3 regions of the Streptomyces sp. JLBJ103 genome follow, and region 3 is predicted to be linked to each of the others. Evidence: riboswitches for the same ligand, from Rfam matches in the RefSeq annotation. Region 3 holds a riboswitch; each other region holds the start of a gene.
What was found. Region 3 has a riboswitch for cyclic di-AMP ahead of AC4BEG_RS02270 (transglycosylase family protein). Riboswitches for the same ligand answer to the same signal wherever they lie in the genome.
Positions count from the first base shown of each region.

Region 1: it holds a riboswitch for cyclic di-AMP, as region 3 does, so the genes downstream of both, AC4BEG_RS20575 (transglycosylase family protein) here and AC4BEG_RS02270 (transglycosylase family protein) in region 3, are expected to answer to the same signal.
Region 2: it holds a riboswitch for cyclic di-AMP, as region 3 does, so the genes downstream of both, AC4BEG_RS19845 (C40 family peptidase) here and AC4BEG_RS02270 (transglycosylase family protein) in region 3, are expected to answer to the same signal.

Region 1 covers NZ_CM177089.1:4,655,225-4,662,031, reverse strand. The annotation lists gene AC4BEG_RS20590 (DUF501 domain-containing protein) at 1-573, opposite strand; gene AC4BEG_RS20595 (Ppx/GppA phosphatase family protein) at 1-4, opposite strand, end outside; gene AC4BEG_RS20585 (FtsB family cell division protein) at 639-1,115, opposite strand; gene eno (phosphopyruvate hydratase) at 1,275-2,555, opposite strand; gene AC4BEG_RS20575 (transglycosylase family protein) at 2,825-3,511, opposite strand; cyclic di-AMP (ydaO/yuaA leader) riboswitch at 3,519-3,709, opposite strand; gene AC4BEG_RS20570 (transglycosylase family protein) at 3,963-5,018, opposite strand; gene AC4BEG_RS20565 (cytochrome P450 family protein) at 5,166-6,509, opposite strand.
Region 2 covers NZ_CM177089.1:4,491,852-4,498,658, reverse strand. The annotation lists gene AC4BEG_RS19860 (esterase/lipase family protein) at 1-8, shown strand, start outside; gene AC4BEG_RS19855 (M23 family metallopeptidase) at 261-1,925, shown strand; gene pcrA (DNA helicase PcrA) at 2,000-4,501, opposite strand; cyclic di-AMP (ydaO/yuaA leader) riboswitch at 4,659-4,836, shown strand; gene AC4BEG_RS19845 (C40 family peptidase) at 4,845-6,035, shown strand; gene AC4BEG_RS19840 (L,D-transpeptidase) at 6,162-6,807, opposite strand, start outside.
Region 3 covers NZ_CM177089.1:554,852-561,658, forward strand. The annotation lists gene AC4BEG_RS02260 (HEXXH motif domain-containing protein) at 1-581, opposite strand, end outside; gene AC4BEG_RS02265 (DUF4232 domain-containing protein) at 979-1,701, opposite strand; cyclic di-AMP (ydaO/yuaA leader) riboswitch at 2,192-2,368, shown strand; gene AC4BEG_RS02270 (transglycosylase family protein) at 2,374-3,582, shown strand; gene AC4BEG_RS02275 (DUF1876 domain-containing protein) at 3,690-3,959, opposite strand; partial or broken gene AC4BEG_RS02280 (phosphoribosyltransferase) at 3,986-4,639, opposite strand; gene AC4BEG_RS02285 (hypothetical protein) at 4,764-5,003, shown strand; gene AC4BEG_RS02290 (DUF72 domain-containing protein) at 5,000-5,782, shown strand; gene AC4BEG_RS02295 (carbohydrate ABC transporter permease) at 5,772-6,596, opposite strand; gene AC4BEG_RS02300 (carbohydrate ABC transporter permease) at 6,593-6,807, opposite strand, start outside.

The DNA of each region.
Region 1 (6,807 bases), 4.1 Mb from region 3:
TCATCCGCCGTCCTCCCGCTCGCCGGGGGCACCGGACTCGGCACCGGATTCCTCCGTTCCGCAGGGTCCGACGCACGGGCCCTTGCGCCACCACTCGGGCAGCATCGCGACGGCCTCGTCGCCGAGCGGATTGATCCCGGGGCCGACCGCGAGCGCATGACCGACCAGCACGTGCAGACACTTCACCCGGTCCGGCATACCGCCCGCGCTGGGGAAGCCCTCCAGCACCTCGATGGCGTCGCGCCGGGCGATGTAGTCCTCGTGGGCGGCCCGGTAGGCGGCGGCCAGTTCGGGATCGGCGGCCAGCCGGGCCGTCATCTCCTTCATCACGCCCTCGGCCTCCAGCGTGCCGATCGCGGAGGCGGCGCGCGGACAGGTCAGGTAGTAGAGGGTCGGGAACGGCGTACCGTCCTCGAGCCGCGGCGCGGTCTCGACAACATCGGGGTTGCCGCAGGGGCAGCGGTGGGCGATCGCGCGCAGCCCGCGCGGCACCCGACCCAGCTGCTTCTTGACGGCGGCGATGTCCGCGTCGGTGGGCGCGGTGGGCTCCGTCTGCGGAGGGGGCGTATCCATGAGTGGGAGTGTTCTCTATCGATCGGTTTCGGACCGGGCGCGACCGGAGCACGAACGGTGCCGGATCAGCGGGGTGCGTGGGCCGCCTTCGGCTCGTCCGCCGTGTCCACGGCGTCCCAGAGGTTGGTGTACCAGGGGCGTCCGGCCATCCCCTGGTCGGTGGGCTGCTCGTTGTACGCGCTGCCGTCCACCACGCTGAAGCCGGTCTCCCCCGGCATCAGGAAGTGCAGCCGCTCCCGAGCCTGCTGCTCGGTGTAGGCGGGGTCCTGGAGCCGGGCCTTCTTCTCGCGCAGCTTCTTCACGTCCTTGCGCGTCTGCTGGGCCTCGCGCCGCTGGTCGGCGATCTGCGAGCGCTGGGAGATGTACTGCCGCATCGGATAGGCCAGCGCCACCACCATCGAGCAGACGACCAGCGCGAGCAGGGCGGCCCGGCCGGTGAGCCGGCCGCGGCGGCGACGGGCGCGCACCCGGTAGACCCGGGCGGCGGCGTGCTCGCCGAGCGCCCTGAGCCTGGTCGCGGTGGAGAACCGATCCGCCGGCACATCGCCTCCCCGGTGATGACTTCGCTTGAGTGACGCCGTCCCCGGCCACGGTACGGGACCGCGGCCGGGGACGTGCGTCAGACGTGTCTGCTACTCAGGTCGAACGCGCAACCGTGCCGAGCGCGTACCTCGCGTCTTCCGGCGGACGCGCGTCGGCGGTCAGCCCTTGAAGCGCGGGAAGGCGGATCGGCCCGCGTAGACCGCGGCGTCGTCCAGGATCTCCTCGATGCGCAGCAGCTGGTTGTACTTGGCGACGCGCTCGGAGCGGGCCGGGGCACCGGTCTTGATCTGGCCGCAGTTGGTGGCCACGGCCAGGTCGGCGATGGTGACGTCCTCGGTCTCGCCGGAGCGGTGGGACATCATGCACTTGAAGCCGTTGCGCTGGGCCAGCTCGACGGCGTCGAGGGTCTCGGTCAGCGAGCCGATCTGGTTGACCTTGACCAGCAGCGCGTTGGCGGTGTCGTTCTCGATGCCGCGGGCCAGGCGCTCCGGGTTGGTGACGAACAGGTCGTCGCCGACCAGCTGGACCTTGTCACCGAGCTGGTCGGTGATGGTCTTCCAGCCCTCCCAGTCCTCCTCGTTCAGCGGGTCCTCGATGGAGACCAGCGGGTACGCGGCGACCAGGTCGGCGTAGTAGGAGGTCATCTCGGCGGCGCTGCGGGACTTGCCCTCGAACTCGTAGGAGCCGTCCTTGTAGAACTCGGTGGCGGCCACGTCGAGCGCCAGCGCGATGTCCTGGCCCGGCTGGTAGCCGGCCTTCTTGATCGCCTCGACGATCAGGTCCAGGGCCTCGCGGTTGGAGTCGAGGTTCGGCGCGAAGCCGCCCTCGTCGCCGAGGCCGGTGGACAGGCCCCGCTCCTTCAGCACCGACTTCAGGGTGTGGTAGACCTCGGCGCCCCAGCGCAGGGCCTCGGAGAAGGACTCCGCGCCGATTGGAGCGATCATGAACTCCTGGATGTCCACGTTGGAGTCGGCGTGCGAGCCGCCGTTGAGGATGTTCATCATCGGGACCGGCAGCAGGTGGGCGTTGGGGCCGCCCAGGTACCGGAAGAGCGGAAGGTCGGACGCCTCGGAGGCGGCGTGCGCGACAGCGAGGGAGACACCGAGGATGGCGTTGGCACCGAGCGAGGACTTGTCCGGGGTGGCGTCCAGGTCGAACATCGCCTGGTCGATCAGGCGCTGCTCGGTGGCGTCGTAGCCGACGAGCTCGGGACCGATCTGCTCGATGACGGCGAGGACGGCCTTCTCCACGCCCTTGCCGTTGTAGCGGTTCTTGTCGCCGTCTCGGAGCTCGAGGGCCTCGAAGGCTCCGGTGGAGGCACCGGACGGAACGGCGGCACGGCCCGTGCTGCCGTCGTCGAGGCCGACCTCGACCTCGACCGTGGGGTTGCCTCGCGAGTCGAGGATCTCGCGAGCTACGACGACGTCGATGGACGGCACGAGGTTCTCCTTCGTATGTGTCTGCGGTAGCAGCACGAGCCTAACCGGACCGGAGGGCTGCACCCCCCGTTGCTCGTCCCGCGAGACAGGACGTGGCACAAAAAGGCAGATTTAGACGCGGATATCTGCATTTTCCATCAACCGATGAGCCCCGGCCGGGACACACCGCGGGGCGGCGCGCCCGGCCGGGGCTCGTGGTCGACGCGTGATCGACGGGACCCGACTCCGGCCCGTTCGGCCGGACCGGGGTCAGCTCAGCCGGACCGGGGTCAGCTCAGGTGGAGCTGCTGGCCCGGGTAGATCAGGTCGGCCTGCTCGATGATGTCCTTGTTCAGCTCGAAGAGCTTCTGCCAGCCGCCCTCGACCTTCTCGGCCTCGGCGATCTTGCCCAGGGTGTCACCGGCCTTGACCTTGTACTCGCCGTCGCCCTTCTTCACCGGCCCACGGGTCTCGTGGCGCGCGGCGCGGTCGGGCTCGGAGCGGGTCTCGGCCTTCGGCTGCGCGGGCTTGGGCTGCGCGGGCTTGGGCGCCGGGGCCTGCGACTCCTGCTGACCGGAGCCCGAGAAACCCGAGCCGGACGGGGTGCCGCCGGTGGTCAGACCCGTACCGCAGACCGGCCAGGCCCCCTTGCCCTGGCTGCCGAGAACCTTCTCGGCAATCTGTATCTGCTGGTCCTTGGTGGCCTTGTCGGCCGTGGGGGCGAACGAGGTGCCGCCGTAGGCGGCCCAGGTGGAGCTCGAGAACTGGAGTCCGCCGTAGTAGCCGTTACCGGTGTTGATGGACCAGTTGCCGCCGGACTCGCACTGCGCGACCTTGTCCCACTGGGCAGTGGTGGCGGCGGAGGCGGAGGTGGCCCCGAGGAGCGGGGCGGCCACGGCGGCGCCCGCGAGACCGGCGAGCGCGGCGATACGGGTGGCCTTGGACGGGCGGCGGTGCTTGCCGTTGGACTTGAGCATCGTTGGTTCGTTTCCTCACCGACGCCTACGAGGTGAGCTGTCGGGTTCGGACGTGAGTTGCCCGGCCGTTCACAAACGATCGACGAACGATCGACGATCGATCGCGCCCGGCTTCACCCCAAGCCGACGAGCCCGTGTCCACAGGCCATTCGGCACCTACCTTGGGTCCCCCGCTCCTGCCTTCGGCGCTGACGCGTCGGTTCCCCCCGACCGCCGGCAGGACTCGGCGTGACGATCGACGGTGCCCGCGGTGGCGAGCGGAAAGACGGTAATCACACCCACCGAGAAGGTTCAAACACCCCATTCACAGCGAGAGCTGCTGTAACTGATCTCACCCGGCCCACATCTACGCAGGTGGGACCGGGTGAGGAGAATCGGGCAGGGGGTGCGCTCCGGATTTTGCGACGAGATCTATATCTCATCGGAGCCAGATCGGGCAATTCACCCCGAACTACCGCCCCTTGGCGCTGAGATCCAGTCGCTGACCGGGGACGATCAGATCCGGATTGTCCCCGATGAGGCTTTCGTTGCCTTTGTAGAGGCCGTGCCAGCCGGTCGCGAGGTCCTGGCGCTCGGCGATGCCTGAAAGGCTGTCACCGGGCCGCACGGTGTAGCCGTCGTCCGAGGGCTCCTCGGCGCGGTCCGCGCCGTCCCGCGAGGCATGCCGTCCGGAGGGCCGCCGGGTCTCCTTGCCGCTGTCTCCCTCGTCCGGGTCCGCGGAGCCGCGGTGGCGTCCGGTGGGCGTGGGGTCGGCGCTCTCGTCCGGGGACTCCTCGCCCGGGGAATCCGAGGCGTCCGGAGACTCCGGGATGTCCGTGGAGTCGGCGCCCTTCGTGTGCGACGGGGAGGGCGACTGGGAGTCGGCGCCCTCTCCGCTGGGCGAGTCGGACGGGGAGGGCTTTCCGCGCTCCTCGTCCTGGCCGGGTGTCCGGCGCTGGTCGTCCGAAGAGCCGGAGGAGTCCGACGCGGCGCCGCGGTCCTCGGCGACGTCACCACGGTCCCCGGCGGAGTCACCGCGGTCCTCGGACGAGGAGCCGTCGCGCTCGCGGTCCTCCCCGTCGTTCCCGACGTCCCCGCGCTGACCGACGGACGGGGGCTGGGTGAAGCCGGGGTTCACCTCGGGGGCGTCACCACCGTCGGCGAGTCCCGCGTTCACCCCGCAGCTGGGCCAGGCGTCCGGGCCGCGGTCGTCCAGGATCGACTGGGCCACGGATATCTGCTGGGAGCGGCTGGCCAGATCGGGGCGCGGGGCGTAGGCGGTACCGCCGTAGCTCTTCCACATGTCCAGGGTGAGCTGGAGGCCGCCGTAGAAGCCGTTGCCCTCGTTGGCGCTCCACATCCCGCCGCTCTCGCACTCGGCGACCTTGTCCCAGGTGGCGGTGGAGGCGGCCTGGGCGCCACTGGCCCCGAAGAGGGGGATGGCGAGCCCGGCACCCGTTACGCCCGCCGCGACGACGATGGCCGGAGCCTGACGGGGGCGGCGGTGTCGACCGTTCCCGGAACGCATGTGGTGGCCTCTCGTGTCGGCGGCTGAGTTGTCGGTTGAACATAGCGACGGCACCCGATCATCACAAGCCGATGTATCCCAGGTCACGCCCCGGTCACGCCGCTGATCATTCGTCACTTATGTCGCCCGGCACGGGCCTTCGGCGGTTCAGCGGCCCGGGGAATTCCAGGTCACCGGAAGGGTGCGCAGTCCGCGCATGATCAGCCCACCGCGCCACCGCAGATCATCCGAATCCACCGCAAGCCGGATATCGGGCAGCCGCCGCAGCAGGGTGCCGATCGCGGTCTGCGCCTCCAGCCGGGCGAGCGGGGCGCCCAGACAGTAATGAATGCCGTGGCCGTAGCCCAAGTGCTGGTTGTCGGTCCGGGTGAGGTCCAGCACCTCGGGGTCGCGGAACCGCTCGGGGTCGCGGTCCGCGGCGGCCAGCACCACCAGCACCGGCTCCCCCTCGGCGATGCGCTCTCCGCCGATGGTCAGCGGCTCGGTGGCGAACCGCCAGGTGGCGATCTCCACCGGGCCGTCGTAGCGCAGCAGTTCCTCGACGCCCGCCGCGAGCAGCCGCTCGTCCCCTTCTTCCAGGGCCCGCTGGAGCCGCGCGCGTTGAACGGGATGGCGCAGCAATGCGTACATCCCGTTACCGATCAGATTGACCGTGGTCTCGAACCCGGCGAACAAGAGGATGAAGGCCATCGCCGCGGCCTCGTTCTCGGTGAGGTGCTCCCCGTGGTCGCTGGCCCGGATCAGCGCGGAAATGAGGTCCTCCTCCTCACCTTCCGCTCCGAGCGTCTCCCGCTTGCGGTGGATCAGTTCGGCGAGATACGCGCGGATGCGCTTTACCGCACGGGCCACTCCGCCGCGTGGCCCACCGCCGTGCCGGATCATGGAACCCGCCCAGTCCCGGAAGTCGTCCTGATCTTCGCGGGGCACCCCGAGCAGATCGCAGATCGCATAGATGGGAAGGGGGAAGGCGAACTCATGGATCAGATCGGCCTCCCCCCTTTCCTCGAAGGCGTCGATGAGCTGATCGGTCAACTCCCGTACCCGCGGGGCGAACGCGGCGACCCGGCGCGGGGTGAATGCCTTGGACACCAGCCGACGCAGCCGGGTGTGATCCGGCGGATCGATATTGAGCAGATGGGTCATCAGATCGGCACGCTGCTCGCCGGGGATACCCACCTTGCCCCGGGCATGCGCCGACTCACTGTGCGTCTGCGGGTTCTTGGACAACCGGGGATCGGCCAATGCCTGCCGGGCGTCGGCGTAGCGGGTCACCAGCCATGCCTCGACTCCACTGGGGAGCGTGGTCCTGCGGACCGGGGCATGTTCGCGGAGCCAGGCGTACGCGGGGTACGGATCGGCTGCGAACTCCCAGGTGAAGAGGGTGGGCTCGGGTACGTCACGGGGCTGCTCGGGCACCCCCCGACGATACCGGCCACCCCTGCCCCCTCCACCAATACTGCCCTTTTCGGCTGCATTCGGATGAACGGGCATCAATAACAATCAATGGAGATATGTCCTGAGAGCAGTCCTAGGAATATCTCCACACTCCCTCCACGAGTCGCCCGCAGACAGGGCTGATTGCCCGGATATGAGGGGGCTACGGCGGGCCTCTCTCCGATGTTGCTCCGCGCTCCGTATGACATGCCGTTACACCTGCTGACGTCGGTCAATGCGCGTAAAAAGAGCCATGGCTGAAATGGCGTCAGGTGCCGAATGGGACTGAGGCACATGCACGGGGCTACCGCTTGCTGGTGATACGATCACCGCGCTTGCCAGGCGAGCCAAGGGC
Region 2 (6,807 bases), 3.9 Mb from region 3:
TGGCCTGACCGCGGCCCGGCCCAGGGACCCGACCGCGGCCCGACGGCGGCCCGACGACGGGAGCGCAAAGGCCGCGCGGGGACGGAAATTGCCGAACAATAATCGAACGCCCGGCCAAGGAAGCGCGTACAGTCCGCCGAAAGACGACCAAATGCCCTTTCCCATGATGCTCAAAACTTGCTGAAGATTGTCGCTGCCGCGTACCGCCGGGTACAGTCGCCGCTAATTCTCCTGCTGCCGAGGCGAAAGAGAAGTTGGTGGTGAACGACCGTCACCCGTCGGTGGGCTCCAACCCGGCCGACCCCGCTCCTGACGCCTCATATCCGTACTACGAGGCATACGGTCAGCAGCAGGACACAGCGCACGGCCACGTCGGGTACGACGGCTACTCCACCGGCAGCTTCGACCAACTCGGCGCCGCCTACGGCGACGGGGACCCGCTCTTCGGCGCGCTCCCCGGAAGCAACGGCTCCTACGACGGCTATGCCGCCGGGCACAGCGGCCAGTACGACGCCTCGCAGTGGGACGTCACCGGTCAGCAGATGACCGGTACGTACGACATGGGCCACTCCGGCCACTTCGAGACCGGCGCCTACGACACCACCACGATGTGGGCCGCCTCCGGCTATCAGCTGCCGACCGACATCCCGTCGCAGCCGACCGCGGAGACCGGTGGGCAGTGGGACATCCACGCGTGGGGCACCGACGCCACCGGCCACATCGAGATCCCCGCACAGTGGGACAACTCCGGCACGGCGTACGACACCACCGCGTTCGACGCCACCGCCCTACAGGACGCCACCGCGCTCCACGACGCCACCGGCCTCCACGACTCCGCCGCGCTCGACAACACCGGCTACGACACCGGCGCCTACGAGACCTTCGAGTCCTACGACTCCTGCGACGGCCCGGACATGACCTCGGGCGTCAACACCGGCCAGACCCAGTTCTGGGACACCACCGCCTTCGCCACCGGCGACGAGACACCGCAGGACACGCACCACGACGGGGCCCACGACGCACCCCACGACGACCACCCCGGCGTCCGCGAGGCCGAACCAGAACCCGAGGCGGCGGCCGAACACGAGCCCGCGCCCGATGCCGACGTGACGCTCCTGTCCGCGCCGTCGCCTTCGCGCACAGCGCAGTCCGCACGCCGTGGAAGCGGCGGCGGCAACGGCCGGGCCCGCCGACGCACCGTGTCGGCCCGCCCCAAACGCTCCGCGCTCCTCACCGTCGCCGTCCCGTCCGTCTGCGCCCTCGGCGTCAGCGCGGTGGCCGCCGCCTCCGTCGGGATGAGCAACGACAAGAAGGACAGTTCGGCCACCCAGGCCGCCCCCGCCGCGCCGCCCGTCAAGGCCGCCGCCGCCAACAGCAAGCTGGACAGCCAGCTCGCCGAAGTCCGCGAAGGCGCCGACGACTTCCGGGACCGCGCCAGCCGCACCCAGGAGCGCATCGACCTCCAGGCACGCCAGGCCGCCGAGAAGAAGCGCAAGGCCGTGGAGGCCGCGCGCAAGGAGGCACTGCGCCCCAAGTTCGCGCTCCCCGTCGCCGAGCACGGCCTGAGCGCCACCTACGGCCAGGCGGGCATCAACTGGATGTCCCTGCACACCGGTATCGACTTCCCGGTCAGCTACGGCACCCCCGTCATGGCCGCGACCGACGGCACCGTGCGGACCCAGTGGAACGACGCCTACGGCAACATGGTCATATTGACCAGTCCGGACGGCACGGAGACCTGGTACTGCCATCTCAGCAGCGCCAAGATCCGCTCCGGGACCGTCAAGGCGGGCGACACCATCGCCTTCTCCGGGGACTCGGGCAACTCCACCGGCCCGCACTTGCACTTCGAGGTGCACCCCGGGGGCGGGGCGGCCGTCGACCCGCTGCCCTGGCTGCGCGGCCACGGCCTCAACCCGTCGTAACCTCGACGCGCCCCCCGAACGCCCCCGTCGTCACCCCAGCCCCCGAAGTCCGCCCCTGAAGTCCGCCCCTCCAGCTACAGCTTCTCGACCGGCGCGTACCGCAGCAGCAGCCGCTTCGGCTTCTCGTCGCCAAAGTCGATCGTGGCCTCCGCGTTGTCCCCGCTGCCCTTCACCGCCACGACGGTGCCGAGCCCGAAGCTGTCATGGGTGACCCGGTCGCCGATGGCCAGGGAGACGGCTGGCCGCTCCTTCGCCCGCCGGGTGGCGAAACCGCTCGCCCCCGCGCGCGTCCGCGACGACCCACCGCCCGAGAGCCCGCCGCCCGAGAACCCGGAGCCGCCCGCGATGGCGCCCATGGACGCCGACGGGGTGGCCGGACCGGTCCGGCGCCACCGCACATACTGGTCCGGGATCTCCTCCAGGAAGCGGGAGGGCGGGTTGTACGCGGGCTGCCCCCACGCACTCCGCATCGTCGAACGCGTCAGATACAGCCGCTCGCGCGCGCGTGTGATCCCCACATAGGCGAGCCGCCGCTCCTCCTCCAGCTCCTTGGTCTGACCGAGCGCCCGCATATGCGGGAAGACGCCGTCCTCCAGACCGCTGAGGAAGACGACGGGGAACTCAAGACCCTTGGCCGTGTGCAGCGTCATCAGCGTGATGACCCCGGTGCCCTCCAGGTCCTCGTCCGGGATCTGGTCGGAGTCGGCGACCAGCGCGACCTGCTCCAGGAACTCGGCGAGCGTACCGGGGTTCTCCTCACCCCGGTCCTGCTCGAACTCCAGGGCCACGGCGGCCAGCTCCTGGAGGTTCTCGATCCGGGTCTCGTCCTGCGGGTCCGTGGACGCCTGGAGCTCCGCGAGATAGCCGGTGCGCTCGAGCACCGCCTCCAGCACCGTGGCCGGGCCCGCGCCCGACTCCACGATGGTGCGCAGCTCCTCCATCAGCGTGTTGAACCGCTTCACCGCGTTCGCCGAGCGGGCGGCCATGCCGTACGCCTCGTCGACCCGGCGCAGCGCCTGCGGGAAGGTGATCTTCTCGCGCAGCGCCAGCGCGTCGATCATCGCCTCGGCGCGCTCGCCGATACCGCGCTTGGGCACGTTCAGAATGCGGCGCAGCGGGACGTTGTCCTCGGGGTTGGCCAGCACCCGCAGATAGGCGAGGACGTCCCGGACCTCCTTGCGCTCGTAGAAGCGCACTCCGCCGACGACCTTGTACGGCAGCCCGACGCGGATGAAGATTTCCTCGAAGACACGGGACTGGGCGTTGGTGCGGTAGAAGACGGCGACATCCCCCGCCTTGGCGTCGCCCGCGTCCGTCAGCCGGTCGATCTCATCGGCGACGAACTGGGCCTCGTCGTGCTCGGTGTCGGCCACATAGCCGGTGATGGTGGCCCCGGCACCGGCCTCGGTCCACAGGTTCTTCGGGCGGCGGTTCTCATTGCGCTCGATGACCGCGTTGGCCGCGCTGAGGATGGTCTGTGTGGAGCGGTAGTTCTGCTCCAGCAGGATGGTCCGCGCGTCCGGGTAGTCCTCCTCGAACTGGAGGATGTTACGGATGGTGGCGCCGCGGAAAGCGTAGATGGACTGGTCGGCGTCGCCCACCACGCACAGCTCGCCGGCCGTGGTCTCCTCGGTGTCCGTGCCGACCAGCTCGCGCACCAGGGTGTACTGCGCGTGGTTGGTGTCCTGGTACTCGTCGACCAGCACATGGCGGAACCGGCGGCGGTAGTGCTCGGCGACATCGGGGAACGCCTGGAGCAGATTGACCGTGGTCATGATGATGTCGTCAAAGTCCAGCGCGTTGGCCTCGCGCAGCCTCGACTGGTACATCGCATACGCCTCGGCGAGCGTCTTCTCGAAGCCGTCCGCGGCCTGCCCGGCGAAGGTCTCCTCGTCGATCAGCTCGTTCTTCAGGTTGGAGATCTTGGCGCTGAAGGACTTGGGCGGGAACCGCTTGGGGTCCAGGTCCAGATCCCGGCAGACCAGCGCCATCAACCGCTTGGAATCGGCCGCGTCGTAGATCGAGAACGATGAGGTGAAGCCCAGCTTCTTGGACTCGCGGCGCAGGATGCGCACACAGGCGCTGTGGAAGGTGGAGACCCACATGGCATGCGCCCGTGGTCCGACCAGCTCCTCCACCCGCTCCTTCATCTCGCCCGCGGCCTTGTTGGTGAAGGTGATGGCGAGGATCTGGCCGGGGTGCACTCCGCGCGCGCCGAGCAGATACGCGATGCGGTGGGTGAGCACCCGGGTCTTGCCGGAACCGGCGCCCGCGACGATCAGCAGCGGTGAGCCGGTGTGCTCCACGGCGGCACGCTGCTGCTCGTTCAGCCCCTCGAGCAGGGCCGCCGGGTCCACGGCCGGCCGCGCCGCGCCGTCCCGGTAGTACGCCTCCCGGGGCACGCTCGGCACGGGCGCGTCGAAATCGCCGCTGAAGAGGTGGTGCGGTACGTCCTCACCACCGCCGGGACCGTGGTGCTCGGGGCCCTCGTGGTGCTCGTGGTCCTCGGGCGGTGGGGGCTCCTCGCCCGAGGGTCCGAGGTCCGCCAGGAAGCTGTCGTCAAAGAGGCTGCTCATCGCTCACCGAGTCTAGGCCGCGCCACTGACAGCCTACGTGCGAACATCACGAAACGGTTTCGGGCAAAAGGAACACCAGCCTTCACAGGAGCCCCACGAGTTGGCTACCGTCCTCCGTCAGGCAGTCCGAACACCTGTCGGCGAACCACGTCGGCACGGACGGCCTCCGCCGAGTCCGGCCACGTCGCGAGGCAGCCGGAGCCGGGGACCCACACGTTCCACCGGGGTGAATCGGCCCGGCGACGGCACACCGTGCCGCCCGGACGGGCCGTAGGGCAGCCTTCCGTTCCGCCCGAACCCGACAGCTAACCCGGTAGGCGGTCCACGGAAGGAGTCGCCTCCCTTGGCGTCGCACCGCAAGCCGCGGACCCGAATACCGGCAGCGCTGAACGGTCAGAGCCGCCGGACCGCCGTCGGGGTCACCACGGCCGCCCTGGCCTCGGTCACCCTGCTCTCCCAGGCGGCGAACGCCGCGCCCGGCGATCCCAAGCCCGCCACCCAGTCGATCGAAGAGGTCAAGAAGAAGGTCGACACCCTTTACCACCAGGCGGAGAGCGCCACCCAGGGCTACAACGCCGCCAAGGAGCGCACCGAGACCCAGCGCGCCAAGGTCGACAAGCTGCTGGACAGCGTCGCCAAGCGCACCGAGAAGCTCAACGAGGCCCGGCGCACGCTCGGCACCTACGCCGCGGCCCAGTACCGCAGCGGCGGCATGGCCACCAGCACCGCCGCCATGCTCTTCTCCTCCGACCCGCGCGACGTCTTCGACCAGTCGCATCTGATGGACCGGCTCACCGGCCGCCAGAAGGAGGCCGTCGAGGAGTTCCAGACGGAGCGCACCAAGGCGGCCAAGGAGCGCGCCACCGCCACCAAGAGCCTCGCCTCGCTGACCTCGTCGCAGAAGACGCTCAAGACGAAGAAGCAGGCCGTCCAGACCAAGCTGTCCGAGGCGCGGCGCCTGCTGTCGAACCTGACCGCCAAGGAGAAGGCACGGCTGGCGGCGATCGAGAAGGCGAAGCAGGAGGAGGCCCGGCGCAAGGCGGCCGCACTCGCCGAGAAGCAGCGGCAGGCGGAGGCCGAACGTCAGCGGCAGGCCGCGGCCGAACGTCAGCGGCAGCAGGAGTCCAACGACAGCTCCGGCTCGTCCACGCCGTCCGCTCCTTCCACTCCTGCCCCCTCCACCAGCACCAAGGCGGCGCAGGCGGTCGCCTTCGCCCAGGCACAGATCGGCAAGCCGTACGTCTGGGGCGCCACCGGCCCCAACTCCTTCGACTGCTCGGGGCTGACCCAGGCGGCCTGGAAGTCCGCCGGGGTGTCCCTGCCGCGCACCACCTGGGACCAGGTGAAGGTCGGGACGCGGGTGTCGACGTCCGACCTCAAACCAGGCGATCTGGTCTTCTTCTACGACGACATCAGCCATGTCGGGCTCTACATCGGCGACGGGATGATGATCCACGCGCCGAAGCCGGGTGACACCGTGAAGAAGGCGCCGATCACCGAAATGCCGATCTACGGCAGCGTGCGCCCCGCCTGACGTCCGGGCCGCGCCCCGTCGTGTGAGGGGCGGACCCTCGGCACCATGCATGGCACGCGCCCCCGTCCCAGCTGCGCAGCTGGGACGGGGGCGCGTGGCCGTACGCCGAGCGCGGGCCGCAGGCCGTTACGTGCCGGGCTTGCGGCCGTAGACGTAGACGTCGTCGCCGTTCCTCAGCAGGCTCCAGTACTTCTTGGCGTCGCCCTTACGCATGTTGACGCAGCCATGGGAGCCGGGCGGGGACCACACACTCCCCGCGATCGAGTGGAACGCCTGACCGCCGTCGAAGAACTGGCTGTACGGCATGGCGACGTCGTAGATCGTCGACCAGTGGTCGATGTCCCGCCAGTAGATCTTCTTCAGACCCGTCCGGGTCTCATAGCGGTCACGCCCCGTGCGCACCGGCACCGGTCCGTAGACCAGCCGGGAGCCGTCCTGGACCCAGCTCAGCTGGCGGGTGAGGTCAACGCAGGCGATCCGGCCCCTGTTGGTGGGGCACCTCCCCGCCGCGTTGGGGTTGTGGCCCGCCGCCCGCTGCGCGTTCTTCAGGCTCATCACCCCCCAGGTGATGGGCCCGGCATAGCCGATGGTCGGGCTGATGCCGTTGTTGATCTGGAACTTCTGGATCGCCAGGCAGTCGGTGCGCGACTGCCGTCCGTCCACCGGGCGGCCGAGGAACTTCTCGACCTTCTTCTGATACGGCCCGGCGCTCGTCGTACACGACGGTGCGGCCTGAGCCGGGGTGGCGAGGGCGACCGCGAGCGGCATCACC
Region 3 (6,807 bases):
CATCCCGGCGCATTCCGGGTGAGGTCGAAAGGCAGCGGGACCGTATGCGGTCCGGCGGTCAGCGTGGTCTTCCCGTCCGGGGCGCGGACGACCTCGGCGGTTTCCGCCGTCCGGTCCGGGAGGCGGGCGAAACCGAGGGCGGGTAGGATCACCCCGCCCTCGCGCACCGCCACCGTGGTACGGAAGTCGATTCCCGCGAGAAGTGCGGCCGAAGCGGCCATGGCATGGAGATAGCCGATTTCGGTCCACAGTGGCGTTTTCACCGGTTCCCGGCCGCGCAGCCCGCGCAGACAGCGGTTGAGCCAGGTGCCCGCCTGGGGGTGCAGCAAGACCCGCTCCACGGCGGCCGGGGCCGCACGCTCCGCCCGGATCAGAAGGCGCCACGGCTCCCGGGCGTCGGGGAGCGGGCCCGGTAACGCGGAGTGGTCGGCGCAGATGCCGACCAGGGCGCGCAGTAGGAGCATGGTCCGGCTGCGCTGCCCGGATCGCAGCTCGGCCACCGACGACACACCGCCCGAACCCCGGCCCAACTCGGTGAAGCACCGCTCCGAAAGGCGATGAAAGGAGCGCTCAGCCGTCATGGCCACCTTGTTCCGGAAAGCGAGGGATGCGGCACTATTCCGCGGTTCCCTTGCTCCCGCAATTCTGTCCGGAACTGGAGGAGTTCACCAGGGTCGGTGGAAATTGGACCGCGTCGAGCAATCGCCGGGTCACCGAAGAAAGCCCATCGCTCCGGTCAAGGTCTTCGAGGGTCGCTCCCGAAAGGTCCAGCAGCTCCGTCTCGACCCCGGTCGCGGCTCGCTCCATGACACCGTCCCCCTCCGGACGCTACACACCGGCTCACGTGAGGCACCCCTCATGGTGACCTACCTATTTTGATTGCGAAAGGGTGAACACAGCCAGTCGGCGCCTGGCTTGTCAAGATTTTCGGACACCTCTACGCGAGGTGACATCGGTCCGGTATGCCGCTGTCAGATGTCAGGTGCCCGCTCCGGAACGGACCGCTTCGACATCGAAGACCCCTCCGCAGACGCGGAAGGAGTGCGCCGCGGTCGTCATGGCCCGGAAGGAGTCCGGCGGATAGGCCCGGATGGTCGCGGCGGGCTTCCGGCACGGGGTGTCGTTCACGCCCTCGTTGAGGGTGTGCAGGACCGCCGAGGCGCTGCCGCCCGGCGGCAGGGAGACGGTGGAGTGCGAGGGGCCCCGCCGGACGGCGGGGGCGCCTATGCGGGCGCCGTCGGCGTCGAGCAGGGACACCCCGGGGAATCCGGTGAGGGTGCAGGCCGAGGTCGAGGTGTTGGTCAGGACCAGCGGCAGATACACATTGCCCGCGCCCACGTCCTTGCGGCCCACGGTCAGCTTCAGCGCTTGTGTGGAGCAGATGCGGCGCACGGCCGGGGCGTCGGCGTCCGTGGCGGACCGGGCGCGGGACGGCGCGGAGCGGTCACGCGGAGCGGCGGCGCCCTGGGACCCGTCCGAGGAACGCGGGGCGCGCGACGCGTCCGAGGAACGCGGGGCGCCCGCCGCGTCCGACGTGCGGGCGGCACCGGAGGCGTCGGAGCCTGCCCAGGCCCCCGCGCCGGAGTCGGTGCCGCACCCCGTGGCCGTGGCCAGCGCGCCCATGAGCAGCGCGGACAGGACCAGTGGCCGGGAGCGGGCCGTGGTGGTACGCCGTGCTGCCGTGCCGTGCCGTTGTGCCATGAGTGACCTCCCCAGGTCAGCCATCGGCGGGGCACCGACCGCGAGGGCGCGTGCCCCGATGCTTCCCGTCCATCCCCCTTGGCTCACCCTTCCCCGCTTTGACTCCGTTATGTCACCCGGCACATTGGCTGCATTCTTCAAGAAATTCCGCATAGCGCACATCTCGCCATAATCGGTCGAATCGGAAATGCAGTGACGCAGGTCACAGCAGAATCCGCCAATTGATCGATTTCCAGGGAAAGATCACCAACGGCAACGGATTCCTTGGTGTCGTAACGTTTCTGACACTCATTCGGAAAAAAACGGTCTCGCTCTCCGAAGGAGATCCGACGCACAGAGTGACACCGGGTGAGGGGTCCGGAGGCCGGTGCCCTGCTCAACACACCGAGACCTTGTCGTGACCAAATCGATGTGTTTACTGTGCGGCTCTCGTCGCATTCCATGCGCGGGCCTCCTCCGCCGGAGCGCCGAGTCCTGCCGTCGGCTGAGGGGTGACACGACGACCTGTCACGGCAGGAGCGGGGGAACCAGGTAGGCGCCGTACCGCGCGACCACGCGGTACGGCTTGGGGTGAAGACGCACCACGGGGCCATGGCGCCGCGTGCGTGCGGCCGGGCAACTCCAGCCCGAACCCGACAGCTCACCTCGCAGGCGTAGGAGAGGAAGAGCTCAATGGCTGCACGCGGACGTCACCGCCGGCCTAAGCCTCGCCGCGTCTCCCGCGCCCAACTCGCGTTCACCGCGGGCGGCGCCGGAGTGGCCCTGCCGCTCATCGGCGTCGGCCAGGCGAACGCCGCCTCCGTCGACACCTGGGACAAAGTGGCGGAGTGCGAGTCCGGCAACAACTGGAGCATCAACACCGGAAACGGCTACTACGGCGGTCTCCAGTTCTCCCAGAGCACCTGGCAGGCATACGGCGGCGGCTCCTACGCCGCGCGGGCCGACCTGGCCACCAAGGCCGAGCAGATCACCGTGGCCCAGAAGGTCCTCGCGAGCCAAGGCCCCACCGCCTGGCCGGTCTGCTCGGTGAAGGCCGGGCTGACGCGCGGCGGACCGGCCCCGGACGTCTCGACCGGCTCCGGCGGCTCCAGCGGTTCCGGAGCGCAGACCCCGAAGGCGGCGCCCAAGTCGACGCCGAAGGCCACCCCCGAGGCTGCCCCGAAGGCCGCGCCCAAGGCCACCACCAAGGCCACACCGCGGTCGGACTCGTACACCGTGGCCGGGGGTGACACCCTCTCCCGGATCGCCGGTGCCGAGCACGTCGACGGCGGATGGTCGGCGCTCTACGACGCCAACCGCCGGACCATCGGCGACGACCCCAATCTGATCCTCCCCGGCCAGCGGCTCACCCTCGACACCGATGCCCAGGGCGGACAGGACCGGGCCCCGCAGGCCAAGCCGAGGACGGGCGCCGACGCCCAGCGGGCCACCAGCCCCGGCACCGGGCAGGGGCGGCAGGACACCGCCACCCGTTCCTCCTCCTTCACCACACCGGTCGCCAGCACCCACGTGGGCACCGCCTACGGGGTGCCCGGCAACTGGTCCAGCGGCCACCACACCGGCGCCGACTTCCCCGTGCCGGCGGGCACCCAGGTGCGGGCGGTGGGCCCGGCCGAGGTGGTCGCGGCGGGCTGGGGCGGGGCGTACGGCTACCAGGTCGTCCTGCGCCACTCCGACGGCATGTACAGCCAGTACGCGCACATGTCGGCGCTCTCGGTCCACGTCGGCCAGTCGGTCAAGGGCGGCCAGAAGATAGGCAGCTCCGGTTCGACCGGCAACAGCACGGGACCGCATGTGCACTTCGAGGTGCGCACCGGTCCCGACTACGGTTCGGACGTCAATCCGCTGAGCTATCTGCGGTCGAAGGGCGTCTCCATCTGAGAAGGGCGCCTCCATCTGACCGGCCCGGCACATGCCGAGCGGGTTGCCCGGGCGGTGCACCGCCCGGGCAGCCCAGCATCTCCCCCACGGCACCGCTTCCCCGCGGCCTACATCGTCAGATGAGCCTTGGTGTGTGTGACTTCCTCGATGTCGCCGCCCGCCTTGCCGATCAGCCGGTGGGCGAGGTTGCTCAGCGCCCTCGCCGCCGCGATCTCCTCGCCGACCCTCGGCTGTGCCGGGTCGTCGGGGTTGCGGTTGGCGCGGCCCTGGGCCAGCATCTCGGTGCCGTCGTGCATCCTCAGCCGGACCACCGCCTCGGTCAGCGGGCCGACCTCACGGAATTCCATCTGTACGTCGCATCCCACGATCGTCTCCATCGCGATCACCTCCTACCTCACCCTCCAGGATGCGCCTCCCCGGTCTCTCCGGTCGAGTGGGACAGCAGCTCCACGACCTCGGCGTCCCCGGTCTGCGAGAAGTCCTGGTACCACTCGCCGACCGCGGAGAACTCCGGCGGTGTGGACAGGCACACCACCTCGTCCGCGTCCTCGCGCAGCGACGCGACCGCGTCCGGCGGCGCCACCGGGACGGCCAGGACGACCCGGGCCGCCCCCTGCGCCCGTGCCACCCGGCAGGCCGCGCGCGCGGTGGCCCCGGTCGCGATCCCGTCGTCCACGACGATCACCGTCCGGCCCTCGACCGCTATCCGCGGCCGCCCCCGGCGGAACCGCCGGGCCTGGCGGACCAGCTCCGCCTGCTCGGTCCGCTCCACCTCCTGGAGGTCCTCCTCACCGATCCGGCTCATCCGGATGATCGCCTCGTGCACCACCCGCACACCGCCCTCGCCGATGGCGCCGAAGCCCAGCTCACGGTGGTAGGGGACGCCGAGCTTGCGGACGATGATCACGTCCAGCGGGGCCCCGAGAGCCTGGGCGACCTCGAAAGCCACCGGCACCCCGCCCCGGGGCAGCCCCAGTACCACGGGCCGCTCGTCGCGCAGCGGCCGCAGCGCCTCGGCGAGGCGCCGCCCGGCGTCCACGCGGTCGCTGAAGATCATCGCTCACCCCCGGCACAAAGGCTCTCCTTCGAATCAAGCCGACATTGCCCCGGGCCGCAAACGGGCGGCACCGGCCGCGCGGGCTTCCAGGGCGTATTCCGCGCCCCGGAGGCACCCTGGAGGTATGAGGAACACGACGCATCCGGGCACGTCCGGATACCCCGTCTTCGTCGAGCCCTTCGACGCCGACACCCGCTACCGGCGGGTGAGGCTGCGCGGCCTCGGCTGTGAACCCCTCGAACGGGAGGAGTTCGAGCCGACCGTCCGCCGGGCCTTCCCGGACATCGACTTCGACGATCCGGAGCAGGTCCACTGGGCCGACCGGCCGGGGCAGTGGCCGGCCTGGCACCCGGGCGAGGCATGACCGTCCTGATCGGCACGTCGGGCTGGCAGTACAAGGACTGGCGGGGCGATCTCTATCCGGCCGACTGCCCACAGCGGCTGTGGCTGGAGGAGTACGCGTGTGCCTTCGCCACCGTCGAGAGCAACAACGCCTTCTACCGGCTGCCCGACCACGACCAGTTCGTCACCTGGCGGAACCGCACCCCCGACGGCTTTGTGATGGCGCTCAAGGCCAGCCGCTATCTCACCCACATCAAGCGGCTGCGCGACCCGCGGGAGCCGGTGGAGCGGCTGATGTCGCACGCACAGGGCCTCGGCGACCGGCTCGGCCCCGTCCTGCTCCAGCTCCCGCCCACCCTGCGCGCCGATCCCGCGCTGCTGGACACCGCTCTGGGCTGCTTCCCCGCCGGGAGCCGGGTGGCCGTCGAACCGCGCCACACGTCCTGGTGGACCGATGAGGTGCGCGCGGTGCTGGAGCGGCACGGCGCCGCGCTGTGCTGGGCGGACGCCGGATCGCGACCGGCCGCCCCGCTGTGGCGCACCGCCGGGTGGGGCTATCTGCGCTTCCACGGCGGCCGCGCCCACCCGGCCCCGCGCTACGGCGCCCAGGCGCTGGCCACCTGGGCGCACCGGGTGGACGAGACCTGGCCGGGCGGTGCCGCGGTGTACGCGTACTTCAACAACGACACGGGCGGGGCGGCGGTGCACGACGCCGCCGCCTTCGCCCGGTCGCTGTCCAAGCTGGGCCGGGAGGTCAGCCGTACGCCCTCCACGCTGCCGGTGGCCGGGCTCACTCCTTGACCGCGCCGCCGAGCATCCCTTCGATGAAGCGGCGCTGGAGCGCCACGTAGACCACCACCACCGGCAGCGCGATGAGCACCGAGGCCGCCGCGAGCAGGGCCGCGTCGGAGCTGTGCTGTCCCTGGAAGAAGGCGAGGCCCAGCGGGACGGTGCGATGGGCCTCGTCGCTGACCATCACCAGTGCCATCAGGAACTCGTTCCAGGTCCACATGAAGGTGATGACCACCATGGTGGAGATCGCCGGGCGGCCCATCGGGACGAGCACCCGCCACAGGGTGGTCCAGGTGTCCGCGCCGTCGATCCGGGCCGCCTCGATCACCGCCCGTGCGCTGCCCCGGAAGTAGGTGCGCATCCAGAACACGCCGAAGGCCAGGGACTGCGCGGTCTGCGGCAGGATCAACGCCCAGTAGGTGTCGGTGAGTCCGGCCCAGCGCAGATCGAAGTAGAGCGGGACGACCAGGGCCTCCTGCGGCAGGGTGAGCCCGATGACGAAGAGGTGGAACAGCACGGTGGAGCCGGGGAAGCGCATCACGCCGAAGGCGTACGCGGCCAGGACGGCCAGCACCGTCGTGACCGCCACGACGACCGCGGTGACCAGCAGCGAGTTGCCGAGGTAGGTGCCGAAGTGGCCACGGCTCCAGGCGTCGGTGAAGTTGCTCCAGTGCGGTCCGTCCTCGGGCAGCGAGAACCCGGTGTCCAGGGAGTCCTGTGAGCCGAAGGCCGTGGAGAGGATGCCGATCACCGGGGTGAGGGCGATGACGGCGAACAGGGTGAGGATGCCGTAGGTGACACCGCGTTCCAGACGTGTGGTCATGACCGCCGCCCTTCGACGAGCCGGGAGACCGTGACGGTCAGGACGAAGATCAGCACCGTGAGGGCCACTCCGACGGCGGCGGCCGAGCCGGCCTGGCCGGTCTCGAAGGCGCGGTGGTAGACCTCGTAGGCCGGTACGGAGGTGGCGTTTCCGGGGCCGCCGCTGGTGGTGATGTAGATCAGGTCGAAGTTGCGCAGCCCCGCGATGATGG